Regions from separate parts of the Streptomyces sp. NPDC048255 genome, predicted to be linked through region 3. Evidence: riboswitches for the same ligand, from Rfam matches in the RefSeq annotation. Region 3 holds a riboswitch; each other region holds the start of a gene.
The links. A riboswitch is a leader RNA that binds a small molecule or an ion and turns the genes downstream of it on or off. The one in region 3 is predicted to bind cobalamin.
Positions count from the first base shown of each region.

Region 1 (5,524 bases), on a different contig from region 3:
GGGCGAGCACCAGGTCGGCGGCGGCGGCCGCGCGCAGCCGCTCCGCGATGACCTCCCACGGCTTGAGCCGGTCGGACAGCGAGATGGTGGCGTAGTCGTGGCCGAGGGGGGCGCCCGCCGCGGCGGCCGCCGCGTTGGCGGCCGTCACCCCCGGCAGGACCCGTACGGGCACGTCCTTGTACTCCGCCTGCCCCGCGACTTCCAGGACCGCCGTGGCCATGGCGAAGACCCCGGGGTCGCCACCGGAGACCACGGCCACCCGCTTGCCGCGCCGGGCGAGGTCGAGGGCGAACTCGGCCCGCTCCGACTCCACCTTGTTGTCGGAGCCGTGCCGGATCTGGCCCGGCTTCACGGGGACCCGGTCCAGGTACGTCGTGTAGCCGACGAGCACCTCGGCGTCGGCGAGCGCCCGCCGGGTCTGCGGGGTGAGCCACAGCGGCCCCGCCGGACCGGTGCCGACGACCACGACCTCGCCGGGGCCGGACGGCACCTGGCCCGGGTTGCCGATGCGGCTGGGGACGACCGCGACGGCGAAGTACGGCACGCTCTGCGGGTCGGTGTCGCCGAGCAGCCCGGTCCGCTCGCCCGCCATGGTGGCGCGCTCGACGTAGCGGGCCTCGGCGAGCCGGCCACTGCTGGCCATCGCACCGCGCACGGCGGGGAAGGTGCGGCCGAGCTTCATCACGACCGCCGAGTCGGTGGCGGCGAGACGGGCGGCGAGCTCCTCCTCGGGCAGGGTGCCGGGGAGGATGGTCAGCACCTCCTCGCCCTCCACGAGCGGGGTGCCGAGCCGGGCCGCGGCGGCGCTGACGGAGGTGACACCGGGGATGACCTCGGTCTCGTACCGGTCCGCGAGCCGCTTGTGCATGTGCATGTACGAGCTGTAGAAGAGCGGGTCGCCCTCCGCGAGGACGGCCACGGTCCGGCCGGCGTCCAGGTGCGCGGCCAGGCGGGCCGCGGCGGACTCGTAGAACTCCTCCATCGCGCCCTGGTAGCCGCCGGGGTGGTCGGTGGTCTCGGTGGTGACCGGGTAGACCAGCGGCTCCTCGATGTGGTCCGCGCGCAGGTGGCCCGCCGCGATCGAGCGGGCGATGGAACGGCCGTGGCGGGCGCTGTGGTAGGCGACGACATCGGCCTCGCCGATCACCTGGACGGCGCGCAGGGTCATCAGGTTCGGGTCGCCGGGCCCGAGGCCGACCCCGTACAGGCGCCCCTTGACGGTGTCGCTCATTCGGCCACGCTCGCGATGGCGTTGACGGCGGCGGCCGCGATGGCGCTGCCGCCGCGCCGGCCCCGCACGATCAGGTGGTCGAGGCCGGAGGGGTGCGCGGCGAGGGCGTCCTTGGACTCGGCGGCGCCGATGAAGCCGACGGGTACGCCGATGACGGCGGCCGGGCGCGGGGCGCCCTCCTCGATCATCTCCAGCAGCCGGAAGAGCGCGGTGGGCGCGTTGCCGACGGCGATCACGGAGCCCTCCAACAGGCCCCGGTCACGCCAGACTTCGAGCGCGGCGGCGCTGCGGGTGGTGCCCATCTTCGCGGCGAGTTCCGGCACGGCCGGGTCGGAGAGGGTGCAGATCACGTCGTTGTCCGCGGGCAGCCGCTTACGGGTGACCCCGCTCGCGACCATCTGCACGTCGCACAGGATCGGCGCGCCGGCCTCCAGGGCCGCGCGGGCCCGCAGCACCACCTCCGGGGTGTACCCCAGGTCCTTCGGGAGGTCGGTCATGCCACAGGCGTGAATCATGCGCACCGCGACCTGGGCGACCGAGGCGGGCAGCCTCGAAAGGTCCGCCTCGGCGCGGATCGTGGCAAAGGACTGGCGGTAGATCGCGGCGCCGTCCTTCTCGTACTCGAACACGGTGTACTCGCTCATTTCTTCACTGCGGCTTCGGACACTCGGGGTTGGTTGCGCGCGGCGGCGAGGGCCGCGGCGAGTTCGTGGGGTGCCACCGGGTCCGCGCCGAGCCGGTACCCGTCGGGCGTGGCCACCAGGTCCACCCAGGCCGTACCGCGGGGGTGCCCGCAGCGGCGTTCGCAGCCGGACCAGTGGACGGGCAGCGGCCCCCGCGCCCGCTCGGCGACGGCCCGCGCGTCGGCGCGTACGTCGGCGAGGGACTTGGCGCAGCCGGGCCGGCCCGTACAGGCGGTGACGGACTCCCAGGCACTGCCCGGCGCGGTGACGAGCCCGGCGGGGCGGGCGCCGGCCGGGGCGGTGACGAGGATGCTGCGCCACGGCGTGATCCGCAGCTCGCCGGGCAGCTCCCGCCACTGCTCGGTGCTGAGCCGGCCGAGCGGGACCAGGACGCAGAGCGCGTCCCCGTGCGCCCCGGGCGCGGGCGGGTCCGCGTACGGGCGGGGCGCGTCGGGGACGTACCGGGCGGGGATGCCCCGGCGGGCCAGGCGGGCGGTGAACTCCTGGCCGTCCAGAGCGTGTTCGGCGGGCAGTTCGGCGATCCGCCAGGCCCGGGTGCCGGCGGCGGCCGCGGCGTCGAGGAAGTGGTGGGCGGCCTCCAGCGCGGCCCGCGCGGCATCGGCGGCGGCCACCTCGGCGGCGTCCGGCGACGCGCCGAGCCGGATCAGCACCCGCCCGCCCGGCTGCGCGAGGAGGGTCACATCGGGGCCGAGGGCGGCCACGTCCCCGCGCCCGTCGTCCACGGCGAACAGGAACCGGCCGGAGAGCGCCGCAGCCTCGGGGTCGGCGCACAGCTCCCGGTCCAGGGCGCGTACCGGGGCGGGGTCCGCCAGCGGGCTGGCGACGATGTTCCGGATCCGCTCGTGCGAGGGCGCGGGCAGCAGCCCGACGGAGTCCAGCAGCTCGGCCAGCCCGGCGCCGCACCCCTCGCGGAGGCCGCGCAATTGCACGTTGCCGCGCGAGGTGAGCTCCAGGTGCCCGTCGCCGAACCGGTCGGCGGCGAGCCCGAGGGCGGCGGCCTGCCGGGCGGCGAGCAGCCCGCCGGGGATCCGGACCCGCGCGAGGAACCCGTCGTCGGCCGCGTGCAGGCGCAGCGCGCCCGGACAGGCGTCACCCCGGTCCCGTATGACGGGTTCGTCCCGCGATACGGCGGAGGGCGGCTTGGACATGGCCGCGAGCATACCCACGATTCCCACCCCACCCCCTGACCGGGCCGAAGCCCCGGACCATTCCGGCCCCGGACCATTCCAGCCCCGCCCCCTGACTGGGCCGAAGCCCCGGCCATTCCAGCCCCGCCGGCGTTTGAGGCGCAGGGTCCGGGGCAGAGCCCCGGGCAACGGCGCCGCACCCAAGCCCCGAATCCGCCCAGCCAGCGCAGCGCGACCGCAGAGCCCCGGCAACGGCGCCGCACCCAAGCCCCCAATCCGCCCAGCCAGCGCAGCGCGACCGCAGAGCCCCGGCAACGGCGCCGCACCCAAGCCCCCAATCCGCCCAGCCAGCGCAGCGCGACCGCAGAACCCCGGCAACGGCGCCGCACCCAAACGCAGACGCCCAAGCCAGCAAAGCGCCACGCCAAAGCACCGCACCAGACGGCAAAACCGCCCAAGCCAGCGCAGCGCGACCGCACGCGCCGCCCCACCACACAACCGCCCGAGCCGGCGCAGCGCCCCCGTACAGCCGGCCTGGGAAAACGCCACCTAAGATGACCTCCCGACGGGCCATTCGGCCCGTCATCGCCGAGGACGGCGACATGGGAGGAAGCCCGGTGCGATTCCGGCGCGGTCCCGCCACTGTGAACCTCGCGGAGCGATCCGCCGGGTGAGTCAGGAACTCCCGCTGTCCTCACTGCCCGGGGCGCGGAAACCCCGAGGAAGGCCTGCCGCCGCATGATCCTGCTGCTGTCGACGTCCGACACCGATCTGCTCAGCGCCCGCGCCGCGAACACGGCGGACGGCCCCGTGCCGTACCGGTTCGCGAACCCCTCCCGCCTTCCCCTGGACGACCTCCCCGGCCTCCTCGACGGAGTCGGCCTGGTCGTCGTACGCCTCCTCGGCGGCCTGCGCGCCTGGCAGGACGGCCTCGACCTGCTCCTGGCCCCCGGCCAGACCCGCCCGGTCGTGGTCCTGACCGGCGAACAGGCTCCGGACGCCCAGCTGATGGAGGCCTCCACGGTCCCGATCGGCATCGCGGCCGAGGCCCACGGCTACCTCGCGCACGGCGGCCCCGCCAACCTGGAGCAGCTGGCCCGGTTCCTCTCGGACACCGTCCTGCTCACCGGCCACGGCTTCGAGCCGCCCGCCGCCTCCCCCACCTGGGGCCCCCTGGAGCGCACCCCGCGGCACACCACCGGCCCCCGGGTCGCCGTGCTCTACTACCGCGCCCACCAGATGAGCGGCAACACCGCCTTCGTGCACACCCTGTGCGAGGCCATCGAGGCGCATGACGCGCAGGCGCTCCCCCTCTACGTGTCCTCCCTGCGCACCCCCGAGCCGGAGCTGCTGACGGAGCTGGAGGGCGTCGACGCGGTCGTCACCACCGTGCTCGCGGCCGGCGGCACCAAGCCCGCCACCGCTTCGGCGGGCGGGGACGACGAGTCCTGGGACGCCGGCGCGCTCGCCTCGCTCGGCGTGCCGATCCTCCAGGCGCTGTGCCTGACGGGCTCGCGCAGCAACTGGGAGGAGAACGACGAGGGGCTGTCCCCCCTCGACGCCGCCACCCAGGTGGCCGTGCCCGAGTTCGACGGCCGCCTGATCACCGTCCCGTTCTCCTTCAAGGAGCTCGACGAGGACGGCCTGCCCGCGTACGTGGCCGACCCCGAGCGGGCCGCCCGGGTCGCGGGGATCGCCGTACGCCACGCGCGCCTGCGCCACATCGACCGCCGCGACAAGAAGGTCGCGCTGGTCCTGTCCGCGTACCCGACGAAGCATTCCCGCATCGGCAACGCGGTCGGGCTCGACACCCCGGCCAGCGCCGTGGAGCTGCTGCGCACGCTGATCGCCGGCGGCTACGACTTCGGCCCCGTCGAGGACATCCCGGGCCTCGTCTCCGGTGACGGCGACGAGCTGATCCGCGCCCTGATCGAGGCCGGCGGCCACGACCAGGAGTGGCTCACCGAGGAGCAGCTGGCCCGCAACCCGGTCCGGATCCCGGCCGCCGACTACCGGCGCTGGTTCGCCCAGCTCCCGGCCGATCTGCGCGAGAGCGTCGAGACGCACTGGGGCGAGGCCCCCGGTTCCATGTTCGTGGACCACTCGGCCAACCCGGAGGGCGACATCGTCCTGGCGGCCCTGCGCCGCGGGAACCTGCTGATCCTGATCCAGCCGCCGCGCGGCTTCGGCGAGAACCCGATCGCGATCTACCACGACCCGGACCTGCCGCCCTCGCACCACTACCTGGCCGCGTACCGCTGGATCCAGGCGCGCGCGCAGGACGGCGGCTTCGGCGCCGACGCGATGATCCACCTGGGCAAGCACGGGAACCTGGAGTGGCTGCCCGGCAAGAACGCGGGGCTCTCCGCGTCCTGCGCCCCGGACGCCGCCCTCGGTGACCTGCCCCTCATCTACCCCTTCCTGGTCAACGACCCGGGCGAGGGCACCCAGGCCAAGCGCCG
Region 1 covers NZ_JBEZMA010000022.1:105,051-110,574, reverse strand. The annotation lists gene AB0D94_RS19360 (precorrin-2 C(20)-methyltransferase) at 1-1,231, opposite strand, end outside; gene AB0D94_RS19355 (precorrin-8X methylmutase) at 1,228-1,875, opposite strand; gene AB0D94_RS19350 (cobalamin biosynthesis protein CobG) at 1,872-3,083, opposite strand; cobalamin riboswitch at 3,611-3,768, shown strand; gene cobN (cobaltochelatase subunit CobN) at 3,801-5,524, shown strand, end outside.
Region 1: it holds a riboswitch for cobalamin, as region 3 does, so the genes downstream of both, cobN (cobaltochelatase subunit CobN) here and AB0D94_RS30605 (acyl-CoA thioesterase) in region 3, are expected to answer to the same signal.

Region 2 (5,524 bases), on a different contig from region 3:
AGCCGCTGGTGCCGTACAACGCCTCCGGGGCGGACAACGCGCCGATGGTGGAGTTCGGGGCCGCCTGCAAGAAGGGCGGGCTGTGGCCGCTGATCGCCGGCAACCGCATCCACGTCGCACCGGCCTGCAACATCTCGCCGCAGGACGTCGCCAAGGGCCTGGAGATCCTCGACGGGGCCCTCTCGGTCGCGGACGCGCACATGCTCTGACCTGGGGATCTGTGGGGTCGCCCAATCCGCCGGTGCGGGTATTCGGAGGATCCGTGCGGTGGTCAACCCCCCGCATACATGCTGCAATCCGTGCAGGCCCGGATGCATGCACCGCAGGCCGAGCACCAAGCACCTACGGACCGGGATGCACGTCAGTCCCGGGGCGGCCCTTCGGGGCCGAACGGCGGGGAGCGGACCGACCGCTGGACGCCGGGCGTACGGGATCCAGACAACCGGACTCCGTGTTCCCGAGTACCCGAAGGAAGACAGCATGAGCAAGCACGTCCTGGCGCAGAACCAGTACGGCAAGGCCGAGAACCGAATCGTCAAGGTCACCCGCAAGGGCAACGACGGTTCCTGGCACGAGATCCGCGACCTCAACGTCTCCGTCGCGCTCCGCGGCGAGTTCCGCGACGTCCACCTGAGCGGCGACAACGGCAACTGCCTGCCGACCGACACCACCAAGAACACGGTGTACGCCTTCGGCAAGGAACACGGCATCGAGTCCCCCGAGGCCTTCGGCATCCTGCTCGCCAAGCACTTCGTCTCCTCCCAGCAGCCGATCCGCGAGGCGCAGATCCGCATCGAGGAGTACGTGTGGGACCGCATCCCGGTCCCGACGCGCAAGGAGCAGCACTCCTTCGTCCGCAAGGGCCAGGAGGTGCGCACCGCGCAGATCACCTACAGCGAGACCACCGGGCTCCAGGTCATCTCGGGCCTGAAGGACCTGACGGTGATGAACTCGACCAACTCCGAGTTCCACGGCTACATCAAGGACAAGTACACGACCCTCCAGGAGGCGTACGACCGCATCCTGGCGACCAAGGTGACCGCGCGCTGGGCCCATTCGGCACTGGCGGCCGACGACGCCGCGTACGACTGGGACGGGTCGTACCGGAAGGTCCGCAAGCACATGCTGGAAGCCTTCGCGGAGACGTACTCGTACTCGCTCCAGCAGACCCTGAACCAGATGGCCGAGCGGGTGCTCGACAACTGCCCCAAGGTCAACGAGGTGCGCCTCAACCTCCCCAACAAGCACCACTTCCTCGTCGACCTGGAGCCCTTCGGCCTCAAGAACGACAACGAGGTGTACTTCGCGGCGGACCGGATGTACGGCCTGATCGAGGGCACCATCCACCGCGACGGCGTGCAGCCGGTGATCGCCACCTCCGACTGGATCGTGGCCTGAGCCTCCGCGCGCGCTCCGTCGCCCGCCTCCTCGTCTAACCCTCCGCGGGGACCTCGTTCCCCAGCCGGAGGTTCCACCGCCCCGCCCGCCCGCTGAGTTCAGTGAGCGTGCGGGGTCGTGCGTCCAGCCGCCAGAACGTCTGCGGCGGCAGTTCCAGCGCGTGCACCACGGCCGCCCGGACGAAGGCCTGCTCGGCGGTGACCCGGTGGGTGCCGGGCTCCAGACCGTCCAGCCAGCTCCCGGCACGGGCGACGAGCGCCTCGACGGACTCCCCGCCGGGCGGGGCGTACGCGGGATCCGTCAGCCAGCGGTGCACCGCGGCCGGATCCTCGGCGGCCACCTCGTCCAGGGTCCGCCCCGCCCACTGCCCGGTGTCCAGGGCGTAGGGCCCGCCGGCCCCGAAGCGGTGGCGCCGCATGGCGGCGTCGAACTCCGGGGTGACGAGGTGAATTCGTACCGAAGAGGGCTTCATAAAGGGAGCGTAAGCTCGGTACGGTCGCGGGTGACACAACTGAATGACGACGGTACGGCGGAAGCACCGGTGAGAATCCGGCACGGTCGCGCCACTGTGAACCCTCCCGGAAGGGGGAGGCAAGTCAGACCCGCCACCGTCGTCGCGAGCACCACTGACCGGGACGCGTGTTCCCTCTGGAGGTACCTGTCATGGCCCACTCCGCCGTGCCCACGACGCCTGTCGCCGTCGCACCCCTCTCGCTCTCCGCGCTTGCTCCCTGGGCGGTCTTCGTCTCCGTCCTCACCCTCGTCCTGCTGTACTTCGTCGGCGTGGAGCAGGGCGCCACCGCGCTCTTCGAGGGCGAGACCGTCCACGAATGGCTGCACGACGGCCGCCACCTGCTCGGCTTCCCCTGCCACTGATCCCCCACTCGTGCAAGGGAACCGCAGCATGACTTCCTCCGCTCCGAGCACCACCTCCCCACGTACCGTCTCCCCCCGCACCCTGCTCGTGCGGGGCATGCTGGCCGGGCTGCTGGCCGGCCTGGTCGCCTTCCTCGTCGCGTACCTCCTCGGAGAGTCCAAGGTGGACGCGGCGATCGCCATCGAGGAGGCCGCGGCCGGCCACGACCACGGCCACGGCGAGGAGGCCCCGGTCAGCCGGGCCCTCCAGGCCACCGCCGGCCTCGGCACCGGCGTCCTGCTCTACGGGGTCGCGCTCGGCGGCATCGGCGCGCTCGTCTACTGCTACGCCCTGGGCCGCATCGGCCGCTTCGGCCCGCGGGCCACGGCCGCGCTGGTCACCGGGGGCCTGTTCGTCGCCGTGACCCTGGTGCCGTTCCTCAAGTACCCGGCCAACCCGCCGGCCGTCGGAGACCCCGAGACGGCCGCCCGGCGGACCACCCTCTACCTCCTGATGATCGCCCTGAGCGCACTGCTGGCCGCGGGCGCCCTCATCCTGGGACGGCGCCTCGCGCCGCGCCTGGGCAACTGGAACGCGAGCACCGTCGCCGGCGTGGGCTTCGTGGCCGCGGTCGGCATCTCCTACGCCCTGCTCCCCGGGGTCAACGAGGTCCCGGCGGGCTTCCCGGCCGCGCTGATCTGGGACTTCCGCCTCGCCTCCCTGGCCATCCAGACCGCACTGTGGGCGACTTTCGGCCTGGCCTTCGGTTATCTAGCCGAACGCGCCCTTGTGCCCGCCTCCGCACCCAAGGAGGCTGTGCAGCCCACAAGTTGACGATGAAGGGGCCGGTAGCACATGCCGACGGCGATCTGGCGGTGGCGGGGCTGGACGGGCGCGGCCCCGTTCTGGCTGAACTCCCTCCTGCTGCTCCTGGCCCCTTTCACCGCCGTCACCCTCCTCGCGCAGCTGGGCCTCATCACCGCCCTCGCCGCTCTCGGAGGGCTGGCCCGCCACCTCTGGTTCGGTGACTACGGACACCCGGCCATCCACCTCGCCGCCGCGCTGATGGGCGCGGCGGCGGCGACCCTCGTGGTGGTCTGAGCCCCGGTCACGGCGCCCGGCCGGCGGGCGTACCCGCGTCCCGCACCACGCGATGTCTGCCGTGCGGGGGTGTCTTCGTCCCCCGGTCGGACCCTTCTGCGGGCACTTCGGGGAACGTCCCGGCGTGTCGGGGCACACCCCTCGCATGAGCGGGACACGACGCGTGCGGACGACACGGAGGGCATGGAGGGTGCTGACCCAGGCCCTGACCGTGGCCTGCGTCGTCCTGCTGTGCGTGTTCGGCGCCGGCCCGGCGGGCGCGACGGCCGCCGAGCCCCGTACGAGCTCCTCAGCGCCCGCGGAACCCACCGAGGGACAGTCCGATCCGGCCGCCGATCCCGAAGCACGGGCCGCCGTACGGCCCCCCGCGCGCGGGCTGCCGGGCGTACAGCGCAGGCCGCTGCCGGTGTTTCACGTGAAACATGCGGCCGGTCCGCCCTGCCGCCCGGCGTCCGGGCCGGCCGAACCGGCGCTGTCCCGGCGGGCGGTGCGCAGTGTGGTCCTGCGCTGCTGACGGGTCCGGCCCGACCACCGGTCAGGCACTCGCAGCGCGTACCCCCACACCCCCCGAGCACCGCGAGGTTCCGCCATGCCCATCGACCCCTACGCTGCCCTGAACGCCATGCTCCGCGCCGAGGCCGCCCGTTTCACCCCTCCGGTCCGCCAGGCCGAGCCCGCCGCGGACAGGACCCCGGCCACCGCCGAGTCGGATAGCGAACCGCAGCCCGCCGCCGAGCCGGCCGCGTAGCGGCTCCCCGCAGGGTGGAGAAGCGCCCGGCCGAAAGTGCGGCCGGGCGCCGATCCCGAACTCAGTCCTCGCGCGTGCTCAGTCCTCGCGCGTGTAATAGCGGTAGAAGGCGGCCGCGCCGACGCCGATGCCCACGAACAGGCCGACGGTGGTGGCGCGGAGCACGGACGAGTTGGTGAGGCTGTGCAGATAGCCCGCGGCGATGCCCGTGAAGACGCCGTACGCGGCGGCGTGCGCCTCCCGCTTCAGCCGGGGGCCGACGCGGTTGAGCGCGAACATGCAGGCGGCGAAGAGCGCGCCGCACAGGATCCCGTAGAACACGTTCCCCGCGTCGACCGGGCCCATCTGACGCTGGATGAAGGCGGCCCAGACTCCGTAGACGAGTCCGGCGAGCAGGGCCCGCGTGAGGGCGTTCCTGACGGTGTGGTCGGTGTCCGCCGTCGAGCGGTAGTGGTGCCGCCGGGAGGCGGTGGGTGCCGCATGTGCCATGACGGGCTCCTCTCTCCCATCATCCAGGGCACACCCGGTGCCTGCGACCGGCAACTCGGCGAGCGGTGTCCGCGCTCTCGCCCGCACGGGCGAATCGGCGCACCCGCCCGCAGCAACGCCGCTCGCGCCCGGCCGCGCGGGCGCTTTCCCTGGTGACGTGCGCACCATCCTGTCGGCGGTACTCATCGTGCTCGTGGCCCTCCTGGTGCCCGCGAGCGCCGTCGCGTACTGGGCCGACCGCGAGCTGGGTGACGCCGACCGCTACACCGCCGCCATGTCCCCGCTCGCCGCGGACCCGGCCGTCCAGGGCGTGGTCGTCACCCAGGTCACCCGGGCCCTCGCCGGGCAGATCGACGCGGGCCCCTTCCAGGGCGGGGTCGAAGCCCTCCTCGGCGAGGCCATGCGCTCCTTCACCGGCACCCCCGCCTACCGGACCGCTTGGGACGCGGCCAACCGCGCCGCCCACGCCGCCTTCCTCGAGGCGCTCACCACCGGCCACGGCGACGCCGTCACCATCGACCTCGCGCCCGTGATCGCCCAGGTCAAGGGCGATCTCGTCGCCGACGGCGTGCCCTTCGCCGACCGCATCCCGGAGACCCACGTCTCCGTGAAGGTGATGGAGTACGACGGACTCGGCGCGCTCCGGAAGGGCTTCCGCATGCTCCAGGTCGCCGGCATCTGGCTCCCCCTGCTGACCCTCGCCCTGGCCGCCACGGCCGTCGCCGTCGCCGTCCACCGGCGGCGCGCCGTGGTGGCCACCGGGCTGGGGCTCGCCACCGGAGCCGTGCTCCTGTGGATCGCGGTGGCCCTGTGCCGCCGCCTCACCCTGGACGACCTGCCGGCCGACATCGACCGGGCGGCCGCCGGAGCGGTGTACGACGCCCTCACCGCGTTCCTGCGCACCACCGCCTGGGTGGTCCTCGCGGTCGGGC
Region 2 covers NZ_JBEZMA010000001.1:374,473-379,996, reverse strand. The annotation lists gene AB0D94_RS01795 (aspartate aminotransferase family protein) at 1-209, shown strand, start outside; gene pucL (factor-independent urate hydroxylase) at 481-1,398, shown strand; gene AB0D94_RS01785 (histidine phosphatase family protein) at 1,433-1,870, opposite strand; cobalamin riboswitch at 1,882-2,023, shown strand; gene AB0D94_RS01780 (CbtB-domain containing protein) at 2,062-2,274, shown strand; gene AB0D94_RS01775 (CbtA family protein) at 2,303-3,088, shown strand; gene AB0D94_RS01770 (hypothetical protein) at 3,110-3,355, shown strand; gene AB0D94_RS01765 (hypothetical protein) at 3,546-3,869, shown strand; gene AB0D94_RS01760 (hypothetical protein) at 3,945-4,103, shown strand; gene AB0D94_RS01755 (hypothetical protein) at 4,182-4,592, opposite strand; gene AB0D94_RS01750 (hypothetical protein) at 4,750-5,524, shown strand, end outside.
Region 2: it holds a riboswitch for cobalamin, as region 3 does, so the genes downstream of both, AB0D94_RS01780 (CbtB-domain containing protein) here and AB0D94_RS30605 (acyl-CoA thioesterase) in region 3, are expected to answer to the same signal.

Region 3 (5,524 bases):
GCCCGACAAGCGGTCGAAGGGCGCGTGCGCGAGGGCGTCGACGTGGAGCTCCGCCAGTGAGCGCGTGATGATGTCGCGGTCGTCCGTACTGTCGCCCGCGAAGGCCCGCTTGTGAGGGGTGCGGCCCATGGCGACCACGTCGTACACGGTCAGCTCGAAGTCCCCGGACGTCTCCTGAAGGACGGCCGCGAGCCGCTGGGCGAGCCGCTTGCCGGGCATCCGCCAGACGTCCTCGCCGTCGAGCAGGACCCGGCCCGAGGTGGGGCGCAGCGCCCGGTAGAAGGTGCGCAACAGGGTGGACTTGCCGGCGCCGTTGGGGCCGACCAGGCCCATCACCTCGCCGGGTGCCACGTGCAGCGATACCTGGTGGACCAGCGCCTTGCCGTTCATGACGACGCTGACGCCCTCGGCGTCAAGACAACCGGGCCCGCCGGTCGGTGGGTTCGTCACCGCGCCGCCTTTCGTCGCATCAGCCAGAGGAAGAAGGGACCGCCGACCAGGGCGGTGAGAATGCCGACGGGTATCTCTTCGGGGCTCATGAACGTACGCGCGGCCAGGTCGGCGGAGATCAGGAAGGCCGCCCCGAGGAGCGCTGCGGCGGGCAGCGCGCGACGGTGGTCGGCCCCGACGAGCAGCCGCACCACGTGCGGCATGATCAGCCCGACGAACCCGATCTGCCCGCTGACCGCGACGATCGTGCCGATCATCAGGGCCACCAGCGTGAACAGGGCGCCGCGGAACCGGTGGACGTCCAGACCGAGGGCCGAGGCGGCCTCCTCCCCGGCGAGCAGGAGGTTGAGCGGACGGCAGACGCCCAGGAGGACGGCCGTACCGAGCAGGACCGCACCGACGGGGACCCACACCGTCGTCCAGGTGGTCCCGGCCAGTCCGCCGAGCATCCAGCGCAGCGCGGACTGCGTCTTGTGCGGATCGTTCGAGGTGACGATCAGGAAGCTGGCCAGCGCCGACAGCACTTCGGCCATGGCCACCCCGGCCAGGACCAGCCGTACCGTCGTCATCCTCCCGCCGGAGCGGGCCAGGAAGTAGACGGCGACCAAGGCCGCCAAGGCGCCGCAGAACGCCGCCACCGGCAGCGTGAACAGCCCGAACATTGTCAGGTTCAGGACCAGGACGAGCACCGCGCCGACCGACGCACCGGACGAGACACCCAGCAGCATCGGGTCAGCCAGCGGATTGCGGACCAGCGCCTGCAACGCCATCCCGGCCACCGACAGACCTGCGCCCACCACACCGGCCAGCAGCACCCGTGGCAGCCGGACGTCCACGACGATCGTCTCGCGCACCGGGGTCCACGTCGGCTCCGCGAGGGCCGGGTGCACGCGGTGCAGCAGGATGTTCCACACCTGGTCGGCCGGCACGCTGATCGATCCCGCCGCGATCCCGGCCGTGGCCGCGCAGGCCACCAGCAGGCCCAGAAAGGTCAGCACCAGGCCGTACGGGAGCCCGGGGCGCCGCGCGGGGACGGGCCGGCCCTCCTCGCGGAGGCCGGCCCCCTCGGCCGCCGGGGCCTTCACAACCGTCACTGGACGCGGCCCGGGTGGAGCTGCTTCGCCAGCGACTCGACGGCAGACGGCATCCGGACGCCGAGCACCGTGGAGGACAGCGGCAGGACCGCGAACCTCTGGTTCTTGATCGCGGGCACGTCCTGCAGCGCCGGGTGGGCGAGCAGGAACTTCTTCTTGTCCTCGACGGACTGGTCGCCGTAGTCGTAGATGACGACGGCCTCGGGGGCACGCTGCGCCACCTGCTCGAACGAGACGTCGCCGAAGGCCTTGTCCAGGTCGGAGAAGAGGTTCACCCCGCCGGCCCGCCGGATCATCTCATTGCCGATGCCCTTGCCGCCCGCGGTGAAGGCCGTCTTGTCCCCGCTGTCGTACACGAAGAGCTTGACCGGGGTGACACCGGCGAGCCCGGTCTCCACCTTGTCGAGGGTGGCGTGCAGTGTCGTCAGCCGTTCCTCGGCCCGCTCGGGCACACCGAAGATCTTGCCGAGGGTGCGGATCTCCTCGTCCATGGAGGCCACGTTCACCGGACCCGTCGGGCACTCCTCGCTGTTGAGGTGGGTATTGATCCCGGCCTTGGTGAAGGCGGCCCGGCTGCGTCCCTCCTTCTCGTCGAACGTGGAGGTCCACCCGCCGTAGACGAAGTCGGGCTCGGCCTCCAGGAGCGCCTCGAAGGAGGGGTACTCCTTGGAGAGGACCTTTACGCCGTCGTAGGCGGCCTGGTACTCGGGGAGGATCTTGTCGTCGAGATAGCCCGTGCCCACCATCGACTTCTCCAGGCCGAGCGAGAGCATGACCTCGGTCGCGTGCTGGTTCAGCGAGACGGCGCGCTGCGGCGGACGCTGATAGGTCGTGGTGATGCCGCAGTTGTTCACTGTGATCGGAAACCCCTTGGCGGGAGCACCCGCAGAGGGGCCGGCCGTGGATGTAGTGCCTCCTCCGCAGCCGGATATCAACAGGGCCACAGCGAGTGCGGACAGGACGGACTTCGGGTGGTTGCGGAGCATGGGAGTTCCTCTCAACGCAGGTGGATCGGAAGGTCCTCGCGCCTCGTCGGCAGACGGACCGAGTGAGGGCGTGCGGCCAGGGCCCGTAGGAATCCGTCCAGTCCCGCCCGCCATCCCGCGACCGCTGATGCACGCTAGGGGCAACTGCGGAACTCTCGCAATAAGGCGACTGGAACGGGAAGGGCTCACAGGGGCGCGCAGCGTCGCGCGCCGCGGATCGCGCTACGGCCGACGGGACAGCACGGCGAACTCCGGCCACAGCACTAGGGGCGGGCCGGAAGACTGCTGGCTGGCGTCGGAGCCAACTCGCCTACGCGGTGGCCGGGTCCAAGGCGTCGAGAGCCGGGACGGGGCGCGGCCTGCCGTCGGCGTCTATCGCGACGAAGGTGAGCTGGGCGGTGGCCACCTCGGTCGTGGGTCCCGAGGCGTTCCATCGCTCGGCCCGCACACTGACGGTGACGGTCATCGAGGTTCGGCCGGCCCGTTCCAGTTCGGCGTCGACGCTGAGCAGGTCACCGGCGCGCACCGGCGCCAGGAAGGACATCCGGTCCACGGCCACGGTGACGGCGGGACCGCCGGCGTGCCGCCCCGCAGCTGCGGCGGCCGCGTCGTCGATGAGCTTCATCACCACGCCGCCGTGGATGGTGCCGTAGAGGTTGGTGTCGTGCTCGCTCATGATGTGGGCGAGCGTGACCCGGGACTCGCCCGGGCCCTTGGAAACGCACCTCACCGTGATGGCGGTCTGGTCGGCCACGTCAACTCTCCTTCGCGAGTCGCGCCAGAGGGTCCCGGAGGGTGTTCTTCGGGACCACCGCATGACGAGTCGGCATGCGGACAGCGGCAGGTCTTCGGACTCGCGGGCACGTCGCCCGACCGGGCTGACACCTACTGGCCGTCGCTTCCCGGACCCGTTCGGGTCCAGTGCTCTATGACGGCGGTCGTTCCCACTCACCGCTGCGGGGCAGTCCCGGAATCTCACCGGGTTCCCTCTTACGACGCGTCCTGCCTGGTGGCAGGGGCGAACCAGCTGTACCCACAGCCTACCCGTGACGGCACGATGCCAAGTCCCTCCCCGGCCCGGCCTGCTGACCGGACGGAACACCCCTGCTGCCTACGCGGCCGGGACCCGACCCGGTCGAGGTTCAGCCGGTCCGCCGCCCGGCCGCCGGGAGGACATGGCTCAGATCAGCGCGTTCTTGTAGAAGATGCTGGAGCGCCGGTCGCCCTCCACGCCGGTGGCGAAGCCGATGAAGAGGCGGGCCTCGCCGGCGTCGGTGCGGTAGATCGCCAGGCCCTCGGGCTCGCGGTGGTGGAGGGTGGAGCCGGCCTTGGTAAGGACGGGGCCCTGCGCCACGGTGCCCGTGTTGATGTCGATACTGGTGACGTAGGAGTTGCCGTCGCCGGTGGGGGTGCCGTCGCCGGGGTACGCGTCACCCGTCAGGTAGTACATATACGAGCCGTAGAGCGTGTAGCCCTGCGGAGTGCCGGAGATCGTCGGCTGCTTGAAGTCGACCAGAGGCGAGCCGAAGCTGCGCGTCTCGAAGGCGGAGAGGGGATACACGGCGATGCGCTTGCCGGCGCTGGTGTGGTAGCGCACGATCATGCGCTGGTAGACCGGGTCGACGGAGCAGGTGTACTCGGTGGCCCCGGAGATCGGCTGGTAGGCGGCCGAGGCAGCCGGCGAGCTCAGGGTGGTGTCGGCGGTGAAACGGATGGGGGCGAGCGCGGTGCCGTACCCCTTGCTGTTCGCGTCGCACTCGATCCACAGCTCGGTGTCGGAACCGCTCGGCAGCGCGGCGAAGGCGACGCCGTGGCCGAAGCCGTTGAGGTGCATGTACGAGATGTAGTTCCCGTCGAAGTCCATCTTGTTGATGCACAGGTCACCATCGGACTCGGCGCTTCCACTCCGCTTGGTTGCCACGAACAGGAACTTGTTCACCCAGTCGAAGGCGAAGCTCTGCTGGACCCGCGCACCGTGCGTGTCCTTGGACCGGAACAGGTCGTGCGACGGCTGCGCGAGGTCGAACCGCTTGGTCGCGGTCACATCAGCCGAAGCGGTCTGCGCGCCGGCGGCGAGCCCGAGAGCGGCGAGCGAGGCGCCAACACCGGTGCGTATGAGGCCGCGGCGGGAGAGGGGGAGGCCAGGGATGTGGTTCATGGGGGGACTCCGAGGCATGGGTGGAGGGCAGGGACACGTGATGCTATCCATCACAGGGGTGGTGTGACATGTCGGGTCCGGTGGGCAGTTGGGTGTCCGGTTGATCTCGATGGGAGGCAGCAGGGTGGCCCCTGGGACGGCGGGGGCCGGCGGTGCGAGAGCCGCCGATGTGGAACGCCAGGCAGGGCGCCCCGGTCTCGGCCGACCTGTCTCGAAACGGAATGGATCACCGCCGCCTCTGTCGCGTTTCCGTCGCTGGTGCTCCTCACAGCCGCCGGGGTGCACCGCTCAGCCGGGAGGACGTGAGTCCCTGTGAACCGGCATCTTCGTCACTACCTCGCGCGTCCGGTAGAGGCATTGAAGATGTGGCGGATGATGGACGCGGCCTCGTTCGGGTTGTGGTCCAGCCAGTCGGTGAGGTGTTCGCGGACGACCTCCTGGACGTAGGCGCCCGCTTCGGGATTCCTGAGCTTGGTCTTGGTGGCGCCCTCGAAGACTGGATGGGCGAGTTTTACGGAGACGACCGCGGTCAGGCCCTCGTGGACGGCTCCGGCCGTGATGTCCTCGTCGTCTGCGGACAGCTGCCCCTGCCGGCGCGCGTAGTCGTTCACGAGGTCCGTGAGCGCGGTACGGAAGCCCACTTCGTGGGCCCCGCCCTCGAGGGTGCGGGTGCTGTTCGCGAAGGAGTGGAGCTCTCCCGGGGACCAGGTGTTCCACTGCATGGCGACCTGCACGAAGACCGTCTGGTCCTCGTTCTCAGACTCGAAGCTGATGGCGGGGGAGTGGACGAGACTCACGGGGTGGGGGTTGAGGCGGGTGACGAAGGCCCGGAGGCC
Region 3 covers NZ_JBEZMA010000056.1:5,586-11,109, forward strand. The annotation lists gene AB0D94_RS30590 (ABC transporter ATP-binding protein) at 1-477, opposite strand, end outside; gene AB0D94_RS30595 (iron ABC transporter permease) at 447-1,535, opposite strand; gene AB0D94_RS30600 (ABC transporter substrate-binding protein) at 1,541-2,530, opposite strand; gene AB0D94_RS30605 (acyl-CoA thioesterase) at 2,841-3,284, opposite strand; cobalamin riboswitch at 3,352-3,573, opposite strand; gene AB0D94_RS30610 (teichoic acid biosynthesis protein C) at 3,711-4,688, opposite strand; gene AB0D94_RS30615 (ATP-binding protein) at 5,021-5,524, opposite strand, start outside.